DNA from 3 places in the Peribacillus sp. NPDC096622 genome. Region 1 is predicted to be linked to each of the others. Evidence: riboswitches for the same ligand, from Rfam matches in the RefSeq annotation. Region 1 holds a riboswitch; each other region holds the start of a gene.
The links. Region 1 has a riboswitch for S-adenosylmethionine ahead of ACIQYG_RS06135 (5-methyltetrahydropteroyltriglutamate--homocysteine S-methyltransferase). Riboswitches for the same ligand answer to the same signal wherever they lie in the genome.

Region 2: it holds a riboswitch for S-adenosylmethionine, as region 1 does, so the genes downstream of both, ACIQYG_RS14510 (Fur-regulated basic protein FbpA) here and ACIQYG_RS06135 (5-methyltetrahydropteroyltriglutamate--homocysteine S-methyltransferase) in region 1, are expected to answer to the same signal.
Region 3: it holds a riboswitch for S-adenosylmethionine, as region 1 does, so the genes downstream of both, ACIQYG_RS13195 (sugar ABC transporter substrate-binding protein) here and ACIQYG_RS06135 (5-methyltetrahydropteroyltriglutamate--homocysteine S-methyltransferase) in region 1, are expected to answer to the same signal.

Annotation. Positions count from the first base shown of each region.
Region 1 covers NZ_JBIWES010000002.1:561,496-568,091, forward strand. Annotated here, with positions in the region: gene ACIQYG_RS06120 (amino acid permease) at 1-597, shown strand, start outside; gene ACIQYG_RS06125 (CaiB/BaiF CoA transferase family protein) at 841-1,941, shown strand; gene ACIQYG_RS06130 (hypothetical protein) at 2,147-2,680, shown strand; gene ACIQYG_RS06135 (5-methyltetrahydropteroyltriglutamate--homocysteine S-methyltransferase) at 2,811-3,914, opposite strand; SAM riboswitch class I at 3,997-4,098, opposite strand; gene ACIQYG_RS06140 (hypothetical protein) at 4,253-4,672, shown strand; gene ACIQYG_RS06145 (glycerol-3-phosphate responsive antiterminator) at 4,846-5,388, shown strand; gene ACIQYG_RS06150 (MIP/aquaporin family protein) at 5,616-6,440, shown strand; gene glpK (glycerol kinase GlpK) at 6,462-6,596, shown strand, end outside.
Region 2 covers NZ_JBIWES010000007.1:96,078-102,673, forward strand. Annotated here, with positions in the region: gene thiD (bifunctional hydroxymethylpyrimidine kinase/phosphomethylpyrimidine kinase) at 1-525, opposite strand, end outside; gene thiW (energy coupling factor transporter S component ThiW) at 494-1,015, opposite strand; gene tenA (thiaminase II) at 1,028-1,717, opposite strand; TPP riboswitch at 1,808-1,913, opposite strand; SAM riboswitch class I at 2,070-2,174, shown strand; gene ACIQYG_RS14510 (Fur-regulated basic protein FbpA) at 2,350-2,538, shown strand; gene ACIQYG_RS14515 (aspartyl-phosphate phosphatase Spo0E family protein) at 2,792-2,986, shown strand; gene ACIQYG_RS14520 (GNAT family N-acetyltransferase) at 3,056-3,562, opposite strand; gene ACIQYG_RS14525 (DUF459 domain-containing protein) at 3,781-4,482, shown strand; gene ACIQYG_RS14530 (hypothetical protein) at 4,534-4,878, opposite strand; gene ACIQYG_RS14535 (DinB family protein) at 4,996-5,481, shown strand; gene ACIQYG_RS14540 (M15 family metallopeptidase) at 5,627-6,091, shown strand; gene ACIQYG_RS14545 (acyl-CoA thioesterase) at 6,223-6,596, shown strand, end outside.
Region 3 covers NZ_JBIWES010000006.1:97,483-104,078, forward strand. Annotated here, with positions in the region: gene ACIQYG_RS13190 (GTPase domain-containing protein) at 1-2,353, shown strand, start outside; SAM riboswitch class I at 2,448-2,553, shown strand; gene ACIQYG_RS13195 (sugar ABC transporter substrate-binding protein) at 2,669-3,781, shown strand; gene ACIQYG_RS13200 (sugar ABC transporter ATP-binding protein) at 3,838-5,340, shown strand; gene ACIQYG_RS13205 (ABC transporter permease) at 5,342-6,346, shown strand.

The DNA of each region.
Region 1 (6,596 bases):
GTGGCCTTTGCTGCTTCGCTTATGAATGCCGTCATTTTAACAGCGGTCTTATCTGCAGGTAACTCTAGTCTATATGCATCTACGCGTATGTTATATTCAATGGCAAAGGATGGGCAAGCACCTCGTTTGTTTGCAAAACTTAATAAACGCGGAGTACCGGTTGCAGGCATGATTTTGACATGTTCCATCGGCATGCTGGCCTTTTTAGCTTCCATATTCGGTGATGGTAAAGTGTATATTTGGTTAATGAATGCCATTGGAATTACAGGATTCATCTTTTGGCTGGGCATTTCCATCAGCCATTACCGTTTCCGGAAAGCATTCATCGCTCAAGGCCATTCATTGGAGAAGCTGCCATATAAGGCATTATGGTTCCCGATTGGACCGATCTTTGCCATTTTAATTGGCATGATCGTCATCCTTTCCCAAAATATCCAGGCCTTTTTCTCAGACCATATCGATTGGGGCAGTGTAATAGCTGCATACCTGGGAATCCCGCTTTTCCTTGGTCTATGGTTTGGTTATAAACTGGTAAGAAAGACCAAATTCGTTAAACTTGATGAAGTCGAATTTGACTTTGACAAAAAATATGAATGAACAAGCTTAAAGTAAAGCAGCCGGACAATTCAGTTTTAAATTGTCCGGCTTTTATTTGTTTTGTATAAGCTCATTATCAAAGGCTAGGAATCTGATTCCTAGCCTTTGATTTTTTGTCGAATGGAAATTTATACAAATCTTGAGTGAGGTGTTATATGATAATCGTAAACTCTGCTAAATTGCATGTACAGAACGGCGGGAAAGCTTTTAATATTTCCAAGGGAAAGGGAAGGTGCACGGCTGATGACCTTATTGACTCATTTAAAAGTATTGGACTTTTCAACGTTACTGCCAGGCCCATTTGCCACTTTGATGCTAGCGGATTTAGGAGCGGATGTTTTGAAGGTGGAGAGGCCGGGAGCAAAGGATTCATGGGGTGTGAACCAATATCTTAACAGATCGAAGCAGTCGATCACACTGGATTTAAAACAATCCGAGTCAATCGAATCCGTAAAAAACCTAGTGACGGAATACGATATCGTCATTGAACAATTCCGTCCAGGTGTCATGGAACGCCTCGGACTGGGGTATGGGGCATTAAAATCGATCAATCCAAAGCTGATTTACTGTTCCATCACGGGCTTCGGCCAGACTGGTCCCTATAAAGACCGACCGGGACATGATATCAATTATATTTCGATTGCAGGCCTATCAGGCTATTCCGGTACGAAAAAGGCCGGCCCGGCAAAAAACGGAACTCAAATAGCAGATCTTGCCGGAGGCTCGCTGCATGCTGTTATCGGTATATTATCTGCAGTCATTCACAGGGAAAGAACAGGATTCGGCCAAGCCATCGACATCAGCATGACCGACTGCAGTTTTGCCTTGAATGCCATATCCGCACCTTTGAGTCTGCAAGGGGGCCTTGAGCTTGAACCAGAAAAACTGATGTTGAACGGAGGGTCCTTTTATGACTTTTACGAAACGAAAGACGGACGCTATTTTTCGGTAGGAAGCATTGAGCCCCCTTTTCGAAAAGCATTATGTGAAGCCATCGGTGCACCCGAATTATATGAATTGAGCATGAAAAGCGATGAAGAAAGCGGAATCAGGTTTAAAACGGCCGTCCGACTGGCTTTCCTCGAAAGGGATTTTCATGAATGGCAGAAGATATTCGCTGATTTCGAGGCCTGTGCAGAACCAGTGCTGACCTTCACCGAAGCGGCCGAGCACCCCCAATTGAAGGCGAGGGGAATGATTGTCGAGGTACCTGACGGAAAAGGAAATGTCCAAAAGCAAATTGCCTGCCCGATCAAAACATCGGTTTTCACCCCTGAATATAAACATGCAGGCTTGAGGCCAGGACAAAACAACGCAGAAATTCTTCGCACCCCCAATCGCTAAATAAAGATGTAAAGGCTATCACTTTTCCGGGTTCGATATGTTGGAAACAGTCCAAATTAAGCAGAAGGAGTACGATTATCCTCTTATCACTTGTGAAAGCAACATATTACCACTGTGAAAATTTACTAGTTATAACTAGTGTGGGCAGGGTATCAGAGTAGCATCCTGGTAAAGAAATGGCTCTGGTGAGGTGGGGTAGTTAAATATGTTTGGTCTCTCTGATATCATTAAATTTCTATTTTCCTTTTTTTTGATCATGCCGATCGTTACACTGATACATTTGAGCGGGCATATTTTCTTTGTTACGATCTTTGGGGGATCAGAAAAGAAAATCTTGATCGGTTGTGGTAATAAGCTTTTCGCCTTTCGGAACATAGAAGTGAGGAAATATTATTTTTGGAATGGGACTTGCGAGTTCAAGGGATTGAAACATGATAATCGATTGACGAATACGCTGATCTATTTAGGGGGGGCTATCTTTAATTTGATCAGCATGCTGATCATATATAGCTTAGTGTATCAGAATATCCTGGACAGCTCGGTAATCTGGTATCAATTTATCTATTTTTCATTCTATATTATGTTTTTCTCCTTGTTTCCTATGTATTTCTCGGACGGATCGCCTAGTGATGGGAAGGCTGCGGAATTGGCCTTGAGGAACAAGCTGGAAGATAGGGTGACGGATGATATATTTGTGAAGAAAATGGATGATGATGATGATGATGATAGCTGCAAGTAAAAAGGGACGTGCAGGTGGCCGTTCTTTTTTTGTTTGCTTTCGGATTTTAAGTGTAAACCTAATCGGCACGCTTAAAGCCGATTAGGTTGTATGAATCCTGTAAATAAGTTTTAAAGCCTACGGAAAATAATCATTCCCATACTTCTTTTGCTGCTTCAACGACGAATTTCAGCTTTTCCCATTGCTGATCTTCGGTTAGCTTGTTGCCGTGATGGGTGGAGGCGAAGCCGCATTGAGGGCTTAAGCATAATTGTTCGAGCGGAACGAATTCCGAGGCTTCTTTGATGCGTGCCTTAACAGCTTCCTTGTCTTCGATTTCTCCATTTTTTGAAGTGACGACTCCCAGGACGACACGTGCTCCGCCATTTGGAATGTATTCCAATGGTTTGAAATCCCCTGAGCGTTGATCATCATATTCCAAGAAGAATCCATCCACTTTTTCTTTTGCCAATAAAGTTGGGGCGATACGGGCATAGCTTCCTTCAAACGCCCATGTCGACTGGTAGTTTCCGCGACATAGGTGGGTAGTGACGACAAGGTCTTCTGGTTTGCCTTCCAATGCTCCATTAATGACACGAAGTGCAAGATCAATTAACTGTTCCCTCGTATATTTTCCATCTTTGAACTGGAAATCTGGAGCTGAAAGTCTGGCAATATATACATCATCCAATTGAAGATAACGCACACCTGCTTCATAAAAGGCATTCAAAGCATGCTGATAGGCTTTGATGATATCATTTGCATATTCTTCAATATCAGGGTAGATGTCTGCATTATGAATGCCTGCAGCAAATAATTGATTCGGACTGGGAATGGTTTGCTTGGCAACTGCACGTCCGTTCACGATTTGGTCCAATTCAATGAAATCACGAATGAAGGGATGTTCAGGGTTGAATGAAACCTTCCCGGTATTGCGGACATTATATCTCTCAGTTTCCACACCATCGAATGTGAGGCCTTTTTCAGTAACATATCCCTCGATGCCATTTAAATGTTCGAGGAAGTCAAAGTGCCACCATGTTCGCCTGAACTCACCGTCCGTAACGGCCTCTAATCCAACTTCAATTTGTTTATCGACAATCCGTTTGATTTCTTCGGTTTCAACTTCACGAAGCCGCTCTGCCGAAAGGGTACCATCCCTAAATTGTTTCCTGGCAATATGTAAACGTTCTGGTCTTAATAAACTTCCGACGTGGTCCGCCCTGAATGGTGCTTTCGTTAATGTGATGGACATGTTGCATTCCTTCTTTCCTTTTAAAAATAAAAAACCTCTTCTTAAAAATAAGAAGAGGTGTTGGCAACAAAGCTATATACTCTTCTTATCTTCAAGATTTTACACTTCTGGAATTAGCACAGTACAAGATCAGTCTGTTGCTGAGGCATCAAAGGGCCAGTCCCTCCACCTCTCTGGATAAGAGTTGTCTATTAAATTAACTATGACTATACAGGTAGTTTTTATGAAGGTCAAGGGCTGGAGCTGGAATATTTAGAATATACCGTTTATTGATTCGGGCTGAAGTATTAACCGCATCAGGGAATCCGGCATATGCTTTGAGTGGGGGGAATGCAAGGATGAGTCCATTCAAAAGTGGCATACCGATAACGGTAACTGAAGCCATGATAGAGAGAATCATAAAAATGAAATCATCTGGCCAGGAAATTAAAGTCGAGATTACACCAAAGCATATTGTGCTTTCCGGAACGATGGAAGTGAAGAAAATGATGTTTAAGAAAGACGTAGCTTTCCGGATTACATTAAAACCGGTTCATGTGGAAGGAAGAACGATTACGTTTGAATTAGTGGGAATGGAACCAATTGACAGTAATTTCATCAACCAAAGGATATTTAACAGACCGCCATTTTTTGAATATGAAAAAAGAGCGATCAAAATGAATGCTAATGCGTGGAGCATCGTGAGAAAAATTCCCATTGGCACAATTAAATCGTATGAACTCGTCGAAGGTGCTTTGAAAATGAAACTTTCTTTATGATTTAAGGGGATATTTTACATACATCCTTAGCTGCAATCTATAAAGAGTGTGCCAGTTATGTTAGTGTTAAGATGACATTGTTCATGAAAAAAATGTGTTTGATAAATCAAGCTCTTTAAAATATACTAAATGACTTGAAGTTTTGAGTTTTTCTGGGAATGAGGAGGATAATAATGGATCAAAAGATTTTGCCTGCTTCGGCAAGCATGAAGGATTTTGAAAGATTTCTAGAAAGTTCCTATGAAATAGGTGTGTTTCTTGATTTGCATATATCACAATTGAAAAATGTAAGCATGATGGCAAAGCAGCATAATAAGAAAATGATCTATCATGTCGATTTGATCCATGGCATAAGAAGCGATGAGTACGCGACAGAATTCATTTGTCAGGAATATAATCCCTATGGGCTGATTTCTACCAAATCAAACGTTATATTGAAGGCGAAGCAAAAGGGGGTCATTGCCATCCAGCGAATCTTTTTAATAGACTCACATGCGCTTGAGAAAAGTTATAAGCTGGTGCAGAAAACCAAGCCGGATTATATCGAAGTACTGCCGGGCGCTATGCCATGGATGATAAAAGAAGTGAAGGAACGGTTGCAGACACCGATTTTTGCAGGTGGCCTCATACGTACTTCGGATGAAGTCCTGAATGCCCTTGATGCCGGGGCGTCGTCAATCACCACTTCAAAAACTGAATTATGGGATATCGTCTAATAGGGGGAAATTGAAAAAAATTACAGAAAAATAGATTAATTTTTTTCACAAAATATTGACAGCGTTTTCATAACCTAGTATATTTTACAGTACAAGTTAATAAATGTGACGGAGACTAGGAGATTCACAACAGATCTATTCATAATTTTTTTATGAAGATAGTTCTGCTGCGAATCTCCTTTTATTTGTTGGTAAGGTTTAAAAATTTATCAGGGGAGGCGTTAATCATGACTCCATTTTGGGGAGAAGTGTTAGGTACGATGATATTGGTTTTATTCGGGGCAGGTATTGGTGCTGGTTCATCCTTAAAGGGCTCCTATGCAAAAGATGCCGGCTGGATCGTTATCACGATTGCGTGGGGATTGGCTGTTACCATGGGTGTTTTTGCAGTGGGGTCCATAAGCGGGGCGCATTTAAACCCGGCGGTCACATTAGGGTTTGCCGTTATTGGAGAATTTCCTTGGAGTGATGTGCCCGGTTATATCGTTGCCCAAATGATTGGCGCGATCCTTGGCGCAACTCTAGTATTCCTGCACTATTTGCCACACTGGAAAGCTACGGATGATCCAGGAGCGAAGCTTGGTGTGTTCGCGACTTCGCCTGCGATCCCGCACACATTTTCAAATCTATTAAGTGAGATGATTGGAACTTTCATCCTTATTCTTGGTTTATTATTTATAGGTGCCAATGATTTTACAGAGGGCCTAAACCCATTCGCAGTCGGGTTATTGATTGTCGTGATCGGGATGTCACTTGGGGGTACGACAGGATACGCCATTAACCCGGCCCGCGACCTGGGGCCGCGCATCGCTCACTTTTTGCTGCCGATACCTGGTAAAGGCAATTCCAATTGGGGGTATTCATGGATTCCGGTCGTTGGACCGATTGTTGGGGGTTCACTTGGTGCCGTTTGTTATAAAGCATTCTTTATGGGGGAAATAACGGCAGGATTTTGGTCTGTTTTGGGTGCAAGCCTGGTACTATTGATATTAGCCTATGCTTTTGGTAAAAAACAGTCACATGAATTGGATAGCAGAAATATCGCTAGTTAATTAAAAGGAGGGGCATACACAATGGAAAAATACATTTTATCATTAGATCAAGGAACAACAAGTTCGCGGGCGATTTTATTTAATGAAAAGGGGGAAATCGTCCATTCCTCCCAAAAGGAATTCACACAGCATTTCCCTAAACCAGGCTGGGTCGAG
Region 2 (6,596 bases), on a different contig from region 1:
GCCCCCTTTAAGTAAAACGGCTTTGGGACCCATTTCTTGTATTGAAATGCATGCTCTGTAGAAATCTTGTTTCGTCCGAATCGAGAAGCCAGTAAGTACTTCCGCTTCCGGTACATTTGGTGTAACAAGTGTTGCAAGCGGAAGCAACTCCATTTTTAAGGCAGAGACAGCCTTTTCGTCGAGCAAATGGTGGCCGCTTTTGGAAATCATGACAGGGTCAAGGATAACGATGGCAGGCATGAAGGCTTTAAGGGACGCAGCGACCGTTTCCACGATTTCTTTTGATCCAAGCATGCCTATTTTTACTGCATCGACACGAATATCTTCAAATATAGCTGCAATTTGATCCGATATGATAGCTGTTTCAATTGGCTGTACTGAACGGACTTCCATTGTGTTTTGTGCGGTTACGGCTGTGATGGCGGACATTCCAAATACACCATGTGCAGAAAATGTTTTTAAATCCGCTTGTATTCCAGCACCGCCCCCTGAATCAGAGCCGGCGATGGTTAATGCTGTTTTCATAAAAAAACCCCTTCATATAATTATTTTTTATCAGTATTTTAAGTAATATGAAAGCTAAAATCGCACCTGCGAATGAACTGAACATAAAAGCCGGTAAAAAACCAAAAAGAGCAGCTTTTTCTCCCAATAGGAGGGTTGCAAGTGGATAACAGGCTAGGGAACCGAGAATGCCGGTCCCGATCACTTCCCCTAAACAGGCGAATTTTAAGTTTTGTGTTTTTTGGTAAAGGATGGCAGCCAAAAGTGCACCGATCATGCTTCCGGGAAAGGCGAAAATTGAACCGGTACCAGACATGTTTCTAATGATGGAAACTAAAAAAGCTTGTGTTACAGCATAGGCAGGCCCCAATAGAACAGCCGTCAGGACATTTGCCAGATGCTGAATAGGAAAGATTTTTGCAAATCCTGCAGGTATGAAAATAAATGAACTGGTCAGCGTCGTTAAAGCCGTGATCATGGCAGTCAACGTCAGTTTCTTGATAGGATTCATCATGTCATCCACCTACAGCGGCCAATCCTGCTCATTTTGAACCATATCCCAGAATAAATATTCATATCGGGAAGTAACCAAAAAGTGCTTTTCTAATCTAAGAAGTTCCTTTTCAGGCATGCCTTCCGTCAATTCTTCCAACAAAGCGATCAGCCACTTATGTGCTTCCCCGAATTCAGGAGACGAATAGGATCTTATCCAATCTGCGTAGCGGTTGTTTTCCAAAGCTGCTCCATTTTGTTCTTTTAATAGCAAACCGATTTCATAATAATCCCAAGCGCAGGGCAGGAGACAGGCGATCAAGTCTGCTAAAGTCCCATGCTGAGCTGCATTTAGCATGTAACCTGTATAGGCTAAAGTGGTTGGAGTAGGTTCTGTATTTTCCAATTCCTTGGAACTGATCCCGAATTCGGAAGCATAATGCCGATGGATATCCATTTCCACTTGAAGGGTTTCATTTAAAATATTCGCAAACTTTGCCATGGTTTCGATGTTATGGGCTTTGATGGCACCTAAAGCAAAGAGCTTGGAATAATCCATGAGATAGATATAATCCTGCTTCAGGTAATAGGCAAATTTCTTTTCAGGAAGCGTGCCGTTTCCAATTGCCTGGACAAAGGGATGTGAATGGTTCCTTTTCCAAATCTCTTTTGCCCTTGCATGCAGTCTATCACTGAATGTTTCTAATTTTGTATTCTCCATTGTTCATCCTCCTTTAGAATGGATCCCTTTGTTAAATAAAAAACCCCGTTCCTGAATACGGAACGGGGTAGATGGATATAGTCTGTAAATGGACGATATCATCCACTTCCCTCCGCCGGTATGAGCCGGTTCAGGTTCAAAGGGTCCGGAACTAATTCCATCTCAGTCTTAAAAAAAGACTCCCCTAGTGGTGTGAATTGTATGTAATTACTGACATCATATCAGAAAGACAAGAAAATGCAATACGTATTTGAAACAGGGTTCCCTTTATTCCAGGAAAAAAGGGAGAACCAGGTAATTGACTTTTGATGATTATTAGGATAGAATCGTTTCTACATCATTATATATCGAATTCTTATCCAGAGAGGTGGAGGGACTTGGCCCTAAGAAACCTCGGCAGCGGACCCGTTTTGGGAACTGTGCTAAATCCAACAAGCATATGCTTGGAAGATAAGAAGAGCCGTACGGACACTGTCAGCCTCTTCTTAAATTGGAAGGGGCTTTTATTTTTGGGAAATAACGTTTAGTGACATAATAGAAAAGGTATATATAATTTGGTGAAATCAAACAAGTTGATAAAGTTTAGCTAACTAGAAGCAGGCTCAAGGACGACTAGGAAAGGAGCCATTTACATGGCAGAATTATTTAAGAGGATTGAACAGAGGAAGGCAAAGCTCATTGAAGAGCTATTGGCCAATGGAGTATACAAAACCTCTGATGAAAGGCACCTTTATGATGCCCCATTAAAAGTACTTGAAGATGAATATAAGATTGTTATAAATAGACCCAATAACGAGTCACCTTCTGAATGGATGACATAGTAAGCGATATACTATATTTTTGGTTCATGGATAAGGGATATGATGTAAGCATTCGCAGTCTACACTAGTGGATGCTTTTTTTGCGTTTAATAGAAAACGACACAAAATATACATAATTAAAGAGTGGAATAGGTGTTTTGTCACATTTGACCTATAAAATAACACATTTTATTCCTGGAAAATAGTTGATTTTAACTAGTGGTTTCATTATGATGAAAGTGTAAAAATATTGAATTAATGGGAGGTGGCTATAGTGCCTTGCCGTAAGGTAACTGTAGAAAAAGTAGAAGAAAAGAGACAGGAAATGATAAAGTTGGGAGCGATTTACGGCTTAACAAGTCTGGTAACTGTTCAAGCCAGTCAAGAATTGGATAGGCTATTAAATGCATTAGCAAGTAAAAGGGATTCTGAGTATTTTTCCTTTCAAAAAGCAAATAGGTATTTTTAAATTAGCCAATTCGACCTGTATTAATCTGAAAAGCTACTGCTCAAGGCAATAGCTCTAAAGAATTATATATTAAATATCGACACGTTTACCAAGAATGATCAAATCCCGCTCAATGCCATCCAGCTCGGCAACTTGAGGTAAATGTGCCCATTCTTCAAACCCAAATTTGGAAAAAAGCTTAAGGCTCGGTGCATTGTGGGCGAAAATGAAACCCAATAAAGTCTTAATACCTAATTTTGGACACAATTCAATTGCCTTTCGAATCGAAATTTGTCCGATTCCTTTTCCCCGGAAATAATCATCAATATAAATGCTGATTTCCGCAGTGGACTTATATGCCGGTCGGCCATAGAAGGATTGAAAGCTCATCCATCCAGCAGTTTTCCCTTCTATAGTAATGATATATAGCGGTCTACTTTCTGAATGATGTTCCTCAAACCATTTAACCCTCGATTGGACGGATACAGGTTCCGTATCTGCCGTGACCATTCTTGAAGCAATTGTCGAATTATATATTTCAACAATTCTGGGTAGATCAGATAGTTCTGCCTCTCTAAACTCTATGTTCTCTTCCATGATTTAAACTCCTAACTATCATTTATTCAATCTCCAGAATGAAGGGTAATCCCGTTTTTGGTTTTAGGGACGGTGAACGACACCCAATCCATTGAAAGTTTTATATTATCATACACTCATTACTCTTTATCTGACAATTCTTTTTTATGTTAAGACTTCAGATTTTTGGGTATGTAAAAGACTAAATACTTCTAGTAAAAAGACAAGAGGAGAACCAAATGAAAAAATTGGCAGGTTTATTGATTATTGTACTGGTTATATGTTTTGCTGCATATGAATTCCAGGCCTCGGAGTCGGAAGATGTGCAAAGGGTCATGGCTTTTGGAGATTCATTAACCTACGGAAAAGGGGATAAAAACGGGGAAGGATATATAGAAGGCCTTGAGGATGAATTGAATGATCCGCAATCGGAGCAAAAAGTGAGTTTTTGGAATTACGGTATAAAAGGCCAGGAAACGGATGGGGTGATGAAACAGCTTGATGATTACCGCATTAAAACGAAACTTGATGAAGCCGATACTTTCATCATTTTTATTGGAACGAATGACTTGATCAATAGTAACGGCGGGGACTTGGAGAAAATAAGTGACCGAAAAATCAATGAGGGTAAACGGGAGTATATCAACCATCTGAAAAAGATTACATCAACATTGCTGGAGGCAAACGATAAAGCGGATATTCTGGTAGTAGGACTATATAACCCAATTAAAGACAATCAAAAACTTGAAAAGCACATTCGCGATTATAACCGGTCAATAAAGGGGTTAGCGGATAAAGATAAAAGGATGTTATTCATTCCTACAAATGATCTTTTTGAAGACGAAAAGAAAACAAAGTATTTCAGTGATAAGTTACATCCGAATGAAAAAGGGTATCAGCTCATTGCGAATCGGGTTTTGGAAAGTTATGATTTCAAATGAAAGCAAAAAATGCACAGAAAGGCTTTCTGTGCATTTTTGCCTGCTAAGTCGCTAGGAATTTGATATAGCTTTTAGTTGAGGGAACTGTAAGTCATGGAGCTGCTTGTATCGGTCGTTGTTTTGCATTAACTGTTCATGTGTTCCTTTTTCATGGACCTGCCCTTTTTCCAGCACGATGATTTGATCGGCATCATGAATGGTCGATAAACGATGTGCAATGACTATTGAAGTCCGGTTTTTCATTAAACGTGACAATGCTTGTTGGATCAAATGTTCGGATTCTGTATCCAAGGCCGCCGTTGGCTGAATGGAATATGTCCTCCACTCATAGCGATCACTCCTATTTAGACTGTCCTTGATGAATTTTGCCTTTATGAATATCATAGAGCTTTTCAAAAAATAGACAACTTTTAATCGGTTCGTTTTGTCAAAAAGTATTATTATTTTACACTTTCCTATAGGACATGGAATAATTAAAGGAGATTAGCGAGGCTGATAAGAGGAGATGCTAAAATGAATGAAAATGAAAAAATCAGGGAAGAACTTTTAAATGCGGTCAACGGACTATCGGATGAACAGCTGAACGCCCAGCCTGAACCTGGACGATGGAGCATCATCCAGGTTTTGGATCATTTATATTTAATGGAGAGGGCCATAACAAAGAGCATTTCCGATAAATTGAAGAGCGATGAAAGCATTCCTGCTGTGGATAAACCGATAGAGCTTACTTTAAATCGTGAAGTGAAGGTCCAGGCCCCGCCATTTGTCATTCCGTCAGAATCATACCAGACTTTGATTGAAGTTAAGGAGAAGTTGTCCGAATCCCGAAAAGCTTTTGTACAGGTCGTTGACCATGCAAAGGAAATTGATCTCGAACAAAAGTCTTTTCCACACCCTTTGTTTAAAGATTTAAGTCTGAAGCAATGGATTCCGTTCGTGGGACTACATGAAAAACGGCATTTATTGCAAATTGAAGAACTGAAAGCAAAGTTATTATAGAAGAAAAACTCATCCGTCTTTGGTTGAGTTTTTCATTTTCATACAGATATTCGTAAAGGAAGGGTTTTTAGTGAAAGCCACTTGGGTAAGGACATGTTTGGTATTGGGCTTTTTCGGATTGTTGCTGTGGCTCTTGTTCAAGTATATGCTTCCGCCTGACCTGGATGAAATCGAACTGACTGACGAGCTTAATCCGATCGTCGCCGAAAAAAAAGATGAGCTCATTCAACTGGCCAATGACAAAGGCATCCAGGTTATCATTACGGCAGGGTTCCGGTCTCTAGCCGAGCAAAATGAACTCTATGAAAAGGGAAGATCAGACTCGGGCAACATCGTAACGAATGCAAGAGGTGGCGAGTCGCTGCATAATTTCGGTTTGGCAATAGATTTTGCCCTCCTTAACAAACAAGGCGAGGCCATTTGGGATATGAGTTATGACGGCAACGATAATGGAAAGTCGGATTGGATGGAAGTCGTAACCATCGCTAAAGGGTTAGGTTTCGAATGGGGAGGGGATTGGGCAGGGTTCAAGGATTATCCACATTTACAAATGACATTTGGTCTAAGCCTGCGTGAGCTGCAACAAGGCAAGCAGCCAAAAGGGCAGTGAAAGTGGTTGGCTTCATTATAAGCCGCATAATTTTGACTAAAAGCAGGAAAATAAGCATGTGAATTGCTTTACAGGTAAGAATTCGATAAAGTGGACTAGTGAGAAATCAGACATAAAGGAGTGCAGTCACCATGGAAGAAACAAAAAATTGCCGGGACTCATTGGTCATAAAAACAAGCCTTGTCCTCCCGCCGGATACAAATAATATTGGTACGATGTTCGGAGGCAAATTAATGGCATACATTGATGATGTAGCGGCTATATCAGCCATGCGTCATGCGCGAAGCAACGTCGTTACGGCATCAACTGATTCTGTCGATTTCCTGCACCCTATTCACGAAGGAAACGCAGTTTGCCTTGAAAGCTTCGTGACTTATACGGGCAGAACATCAATGGAAATCATCGTCAAGGTGATTGCGGAGGATTTAGTTACTGGAGCCCGAAATTTATGCGTGATTTCCTTCTTGACATTTGTTGCCATTAATGAAGAAGGTAAACCAATCCC
Region 3 (6,596 bases), on a different contig from region 1:
AGTCGTGAAAGAAGCAGTCGAGTTTCAACCTGACTACCCGAATGTCACGGAAATCGCACGCGCCTTTTTTGAAGAACAAAAGGATTGGAACAGTGCGGTGGTATTAGCGGCGAATGAAAGTATCCGTACAGAATCAATGGGTTGGTTCGATGTGCTGAAAACGTATATTCAGCAGGGTGTTGCCCAATCGATGGAGCCGGATTATTTTTCAACTGTCCTTGGTTCGCTATACACACTAGACCAGGAGCGTTTCGAGAAAATGACGGTTGCCCTTTGGAAAAATTATAAATATACGGATTCGTATTTCGAATGGTTAAGAGTGATTAATAACTTGATAGATACCATCGAATTGAACCATGCGGATGTATGGGATGAGCTTTCCATCTATTACAGGGATGCATATGCAGGTCTGTTAGAAGGAACGCACCTAATCAAAGAATTAAGTCCAGTCGTGCCAAGGTTGCTGGAAAACTGGCTCAAAATCGCAGACGGGGAGCTCTCGCTGTTTGCGGCGGCATCCGCGTTGTCCTGGAATGAAATCTTCCCGGATACGATCAATGCGCTGGTCATTCAGGATGCAGAGAGTCTATTGGCGAAATCGCCTAAATTGGGAGGCGGACTGGAAGCGGGAGAGAAACTGTTCAATTCCATTATCCAGTGGGCTGAAGATAATGATTTAAGGGTTGGCAATAAGCTTAAATGGATGGTGGATGGGCTTAAGGATACTAGGAATTTCAATCTGCTTCTTGCAGGAAGTGCAGGGAATGGCAAGACATCCTTTATTCAGTCAATCGTTGGCGAGAGCATTGCCGCTGAAGATCATTCGTCCCTAGTCAGTGTCAAAGACGGGGATGACTTGGAAATCCTTGAAATTACCGATACAGATAGCAAAGTTGTCGAGGAGCTAACTGATCTGGATGAAACACGCCGTCAGCGCGGGACTATTGTCGATGTGACGATCATCAGTGACTATTTAAGAAATAATCAGCTGCGATTATTGGATACACCGGGTTTCAATGGGGAAAAAAGCGTGGAATCCGATTTCCAAGGTTATTTACATGGCAGTGATGGCCTGATGTTCGTTCTTGACGCCCGGGCGCCTTTCACCGGCAGCGAACGGGATCTGTTATTGGAAATTCAAATGATGGCTCCGAAACTGCCGATTCATTTCCTATTAAATAAAATGGATACGATATATAGTGATCAGGTCGCAGTCCGGATGGAAGACGAAACATGGGATAAAGTGAATGCATATTTCCCGAATGCGAAAGTATTCGCTTTCTCCAAACATTATGACAGCAGGCAGCAATTGAAGGACCTTTCAGCCTTCCTTCAATCGAATTATCAAGATGATAATTGGAAGGAAAGAAGATCTGAAAAAATCCTGGCATTCATTCGTAAAACTTTATCATATCTATTAGAAAAACGGGCAGCCAATGAGCGGAAATGTGAGCATTCCATCTCTTGGAATGAACAGATGGAAGTCAAACTGAATGGAGCGGTCAATCAACTGGCTGATCTGGAAAAAGAAAAAAGTGAAAATATCATACGGTCGTATCGTTCGCTTAAGGACGAAGTGAAAAATCAGCTTTATTCAAAAATTCCTGAATTACTGAGGGATTGCTCGAAATCATTAACGGAAAGCAGTGATTTCAGTCAGGTCCATGTACAGTTAAACGAGGAAATGAATGAGCGGATTCAAACCTTCATATCTGACAAGATCATGCCTCAATATTACCGTTCTCTTCAAGACTGGATTGCCAGTTCCCAACTGGAGTTCTCTCAAAGCCAGCAGTTTATGGATGAGATGAGTGCCGGTTTCAATGAACTATACAAAGAAGAACGGATAACTCTGGCAGGTGACTTCAGGGTATTGGATGACTGGCGCCGTGATGCCGACCGGATGACAAGCAGTATCCGCATCGACAACGTTAATATCCTTTTGCGCAGGACTCCATCACAATTGCTGCTTAAAGGAGCAGGGAAGCTGTTTGGGGCGATACCGCAAAATAAAGCCAATATGTACAATCGTTATAAGAAATACCTGGAAAGTGAAGATTACTTGGATGTTGCCGAAATGATTACGGAACGTTTCCTCACCCAATTTGGATTGTTTGAAAAATCATTGGATCGGGACATCTCACTTTTCTATCGCAGTTCATTTGCCGTACTTCAAAAAACGATAGAGCAGACACAGACTGAAATAAAAGACTACCAGGCTGCATTGGAGCATATGAAAGAAAATCCGGAAGTTTACCGTGATCCGATCACTTTGTTCGAAGTGAAATTAAGGCAGTTGGAGAGGCTTGAAAAAATCGAGAAAAAGCGTCTAGCCCAGCTTCAAAGAAAATAAAAATAACAGGAAAGATTTCAAATATTCAAAAATCTATTGACTTTACGACTATATCCCTATAAAGTGATAATTACGAAAACGTAACACAATATATCTCTTATCAAGAGTGGCGGAGGGACTGGCCCTAAGATGCCCAGCAACCGTTCCATTAGGAATTGGTGCTAAATCCTGCAAAACAGAAATGTTTTGACAGATAAGAGAGGGACAAGTCTGCAAAACAGCCGATTAAACCTCTCTATATTAGAGAGGTTTTTATTTTGGAATTTACACCGACTTAACTGATAAGACTAATAAGAAAACATGGAGGGAAACAAGATGAGAAGGTCTATTAAAGGGGTATTCATTTCTGCCATCGCTTCGGCTTTGCTTTTAACGGGTTGCTCTACAGGGCAGAGTTCCACAGAATCGAAGAAAGAAGAAAAAGTATCATTTGAAAATGTCCCGGAAAGATTTGCTGACGGTGATGGAGCCAAGATCAAAGTGATCCGTAAAATTGGCGGTGATGATCATACTGCCCAATACTTGGCGGGGGCGAAAGAAGAAGGAGAAGCGCTGGGGTTTCAAGTGGATACGTACACGGCCAATGGTGACACGGCTAAATTCCATGATGCGATAGCGCAGGCTTTGGAGGAAGATTATGACGGCTATATCATTTCACATGGTGATGATGCCGCAACTGTAAATGACGTTCAAAAGTTGGTTGATGCAGGTAAAAGCGTTGTCACATTCGATTCAATAAGCGATCTATCTAAAATAGAGGGCGTGACGTTAACTTCACAAGATGATGAAGCGTTGGCAACACTGGCTTTTGATAACCTGATAAAGGAACAGAAAGGTGAAGCTGCAATTGCCTATCTTTGGGTGGACGGTTTTCCTCCGATGGTAAGAAGAAATGCAGTCTATCAGGAAAAATTAAAAGAAAATCCTGGGATTAAAGAAGTCGAAAGATTCGGAGTGGCATCTGCTGATACTTCGGTCCAGACACAAAATGCTGTGGCCGCAATGCTGAATAAATACCCTAAAGGTAAATTGGATGCCATTTTTGCAACATGGGATGCCTTTGCTATCGGTGCAGCCCGTGCGATTAAAGAAGCGGGCCGCGATGAAGTGAAGATATATGGAATTGATGTTTCGAATGCAGATCTCCAGGAAATCCAATCGGCTGATAGCTCATGGTCCTACACGGCAGCAGTCGATCCCAAGTTGATCGGTGCAGTGAATATGAGGATATTAGCTAAAAAATTAGCGGGCGAAGAAACGCCGCAAACATATGATTTGGAGGCTTCACTTATTTCACAAAAGCAAATCCAAGCTTCAAAAGAAGCCGTAAACATGGCAAACCTGTCTGATATTGTCGATGGTTGGGGTGTATCCACGGAATTTGAAGAAGATTGGATGAAGATTTTGAAAGATCATTACAAAAAATAAAAAGAGACACTCTCTTTCCGGTGAAGGGAGTGTCTGTTCTATAAGGGGGAATGGACATGGGCACTCAACTAGAGATGAAGAAGATTTCGATTGAATTTCCGGGAGTGAAGGCGCTGAGTGAAGTTGATTTTTCAGTACAATCAGGGACAGCCCATGCATTGGTCGGTGCAAACGGAGCAGGGAAATCGACGTTAATGAAAGTTTTATCGGGAGCCCATGTTCATTATTCAGGTGACATTTTTATTGATGGGATGAAGCAGGATATTCGCTCGCCAAAAGCTGCTCAGGAACAAGGTATTCAAATTGTTTATCAGGAAGTGGATACCGCGCTCATCCCATATTTAACAGTTGGGGAAAATGTAATGTTGAATGATATGGTCCAAAACATGGGGAAAAAACAGAGGGTCCAATGGAAAGAGCTGCACAACAAAGCCACTTCTATTCTTGAAGGTATGAAAATTCGTGTCCCTTCGAAAAAGCTGGTTAGAGACCTTACCTTGGCTGAAAAACAGATGGTCCTGATAGCAAGAGCCGTTTCGACAGAATGCAAATTCCTGATTCTCGACGAGCCAACTGCGCCGTTAAGTCATACGGAGACGACAGAACTTTTTCGAATTGTAAATGAATTAAAGCAAAAAGGCGTGGCGATCGTTTTCATTTCACATCGTCTGCCTGAGATTTTTAATATCTGTGAGGAAATTACAATCATGAGGAATGGGAAGCGTGTCACTTGTCGAAAAAGCGAGGACATAACCCGTACCGAAGTGGTAGAGAACATGCTCGGGAAAACCATGGATGAACAGTTTCCTGAAGTGAAAGCTTTAATTGGAGACGTAATTCTGGAAGTGAACGGTTTGTCAGATGCCGAGAAAGTCAAGAATGTCAGTCTGAATATTAAAGCAGGTGAGATAATCGGCTTGGCAGGGTTGGTCGGGGCTGGGAAAACGGAGCTGTGTAAAACCCTTTTCGGTCATGCGTCCATCACAGCCGGTGAAGTCATCCTGAATGGTCGAAAGCTTTCTTTGAAATCACCGTATGAAGCTGTAAAAAGCGGGCTGGCACTCGTACCTGAAGAACGCAGGAAAGAAGGGGTCCTTGTAAAGGAATCAGTCTCGGCCAACTTGACTGCAGCCAGTCTCGGCAAATTCTGCAAAACATTCAGTTTCGTGGATCGTAAGGCGGAAAAGGAAAAGGCGAAGGAAATGATCGCAAGTCTCGGCATTAAAACTCCTTCAGGAGAAGTGAAGGTCGAAAACCTTTCCGGTGGTAACCAGCAAAAAGTTGCCATTGGAAAGTGGCTTATGGCAGATGCGGATGTATACATATTCGATGAACCAACGAAAGGGGTCGATGTTGGAGCCAAGAAGGATATATTCGAATTGATTGCAAAGCTTGCAAGGAATGGAAAAGCGATCATTTATGCATCATCCGAGCTTTCCGAAATCATTGGCATTACCAACCGGACATATGTGTTATATGACGGGAGCACTGTCATCGAATTAGAAACAAGCAAAACGAATGAAGAAGAACTACTATTCTATTCAACAGGAGGTAAATAGGATGAGCATACCCATTCCTGTTACACAGACAGCGAAAGCGAAGAAAAAGGTGGAACTATTCGACTTTTTCTATAAATACGGCACAATATTGACGATTATCATTCTGATTGGGATTTTCGCCGTGTCCAATCCATCTTTCATTCAGACTTCTAATCTGATAAACATCCTGCGTTCCATTTCAATCGTGACCATCATTGCGATCGGCATTACGATATCACTGACCGTGGATGGCTTCGACCTTTCCGTCGGCTCCGTAGCATCATTGGCCAATGCCATCGTCATATCAATGTTTGTCTGGTTTTCCCAGGATACATTTATCGCCATATTAGCTGCAATCGGTGCCTCACTTTTCGTAGGGGCTTTGAATTCATTCATGATCGTTAAATTGAGAATTCCCGACATGCTGATGACATTGGCTACCATGTTCATTATTCAGGGAATTGCCCTTACTTATACGAAAGGGGCCACGGTTTCACAAAATATGGTCATGCCCGACGGGACATTCGCAACAGGACTGATCAGCCCGTTTTTCACCAAAATTGGCCAGGTACCATGGATAATCCTGATCATGGCCGTCATTGTGATAGCGACCCATATCTTTTTGACTTATACGAAGCACGGTCGTTATATGTACATTATTGGGGGGAATAAGGAAGCGGCGAGACTTTCCGGGATATCGGTTAATAAATACAAAATCCTTGCCTATCTGCTTTCAGCTCTATTTGCTGCAATCGGGGGGATAGTCCTTGCTTCAAGGGTCATGACATCGGAAATCAATTCAGGGTCCCCCTATTTAATGGATGCCGTTGCAGCAGCCTTCATTGGTTCCTCCGTTTTAGGAGCGGGAAAACCGAATGCCTTTGGAACCTTCGTCGGTGCAGTCCTGATCGGAATCCTTCAAAATGGACTGATCATGATGTCCGTTCCGTATTATGCGATGGATATCGTCAAAGGAACAGTGCTGGCCCTTGCGCTCGCGGTAACCTATTACAAACAAAAACACTAAAATGAATCCGTTACGTTACTCTATAGAAATCCAAAATCATGAAAAAAATCCTGTTGGATGCAACAGGATTTTTCCTTTTTTAAAAAGGGAGGGTTATGGATATTAATTTCTGCAACTTCATCATGTTGTTTAATAATGAAATCTTCTTACTTCCGAAAATGGGGGCAGGAGGACTATAGGGACCTTATTTACCTTTCAATAAGATTGATAATGCTCTATTGTAAAGTATGAACATTCATATCCTATACTT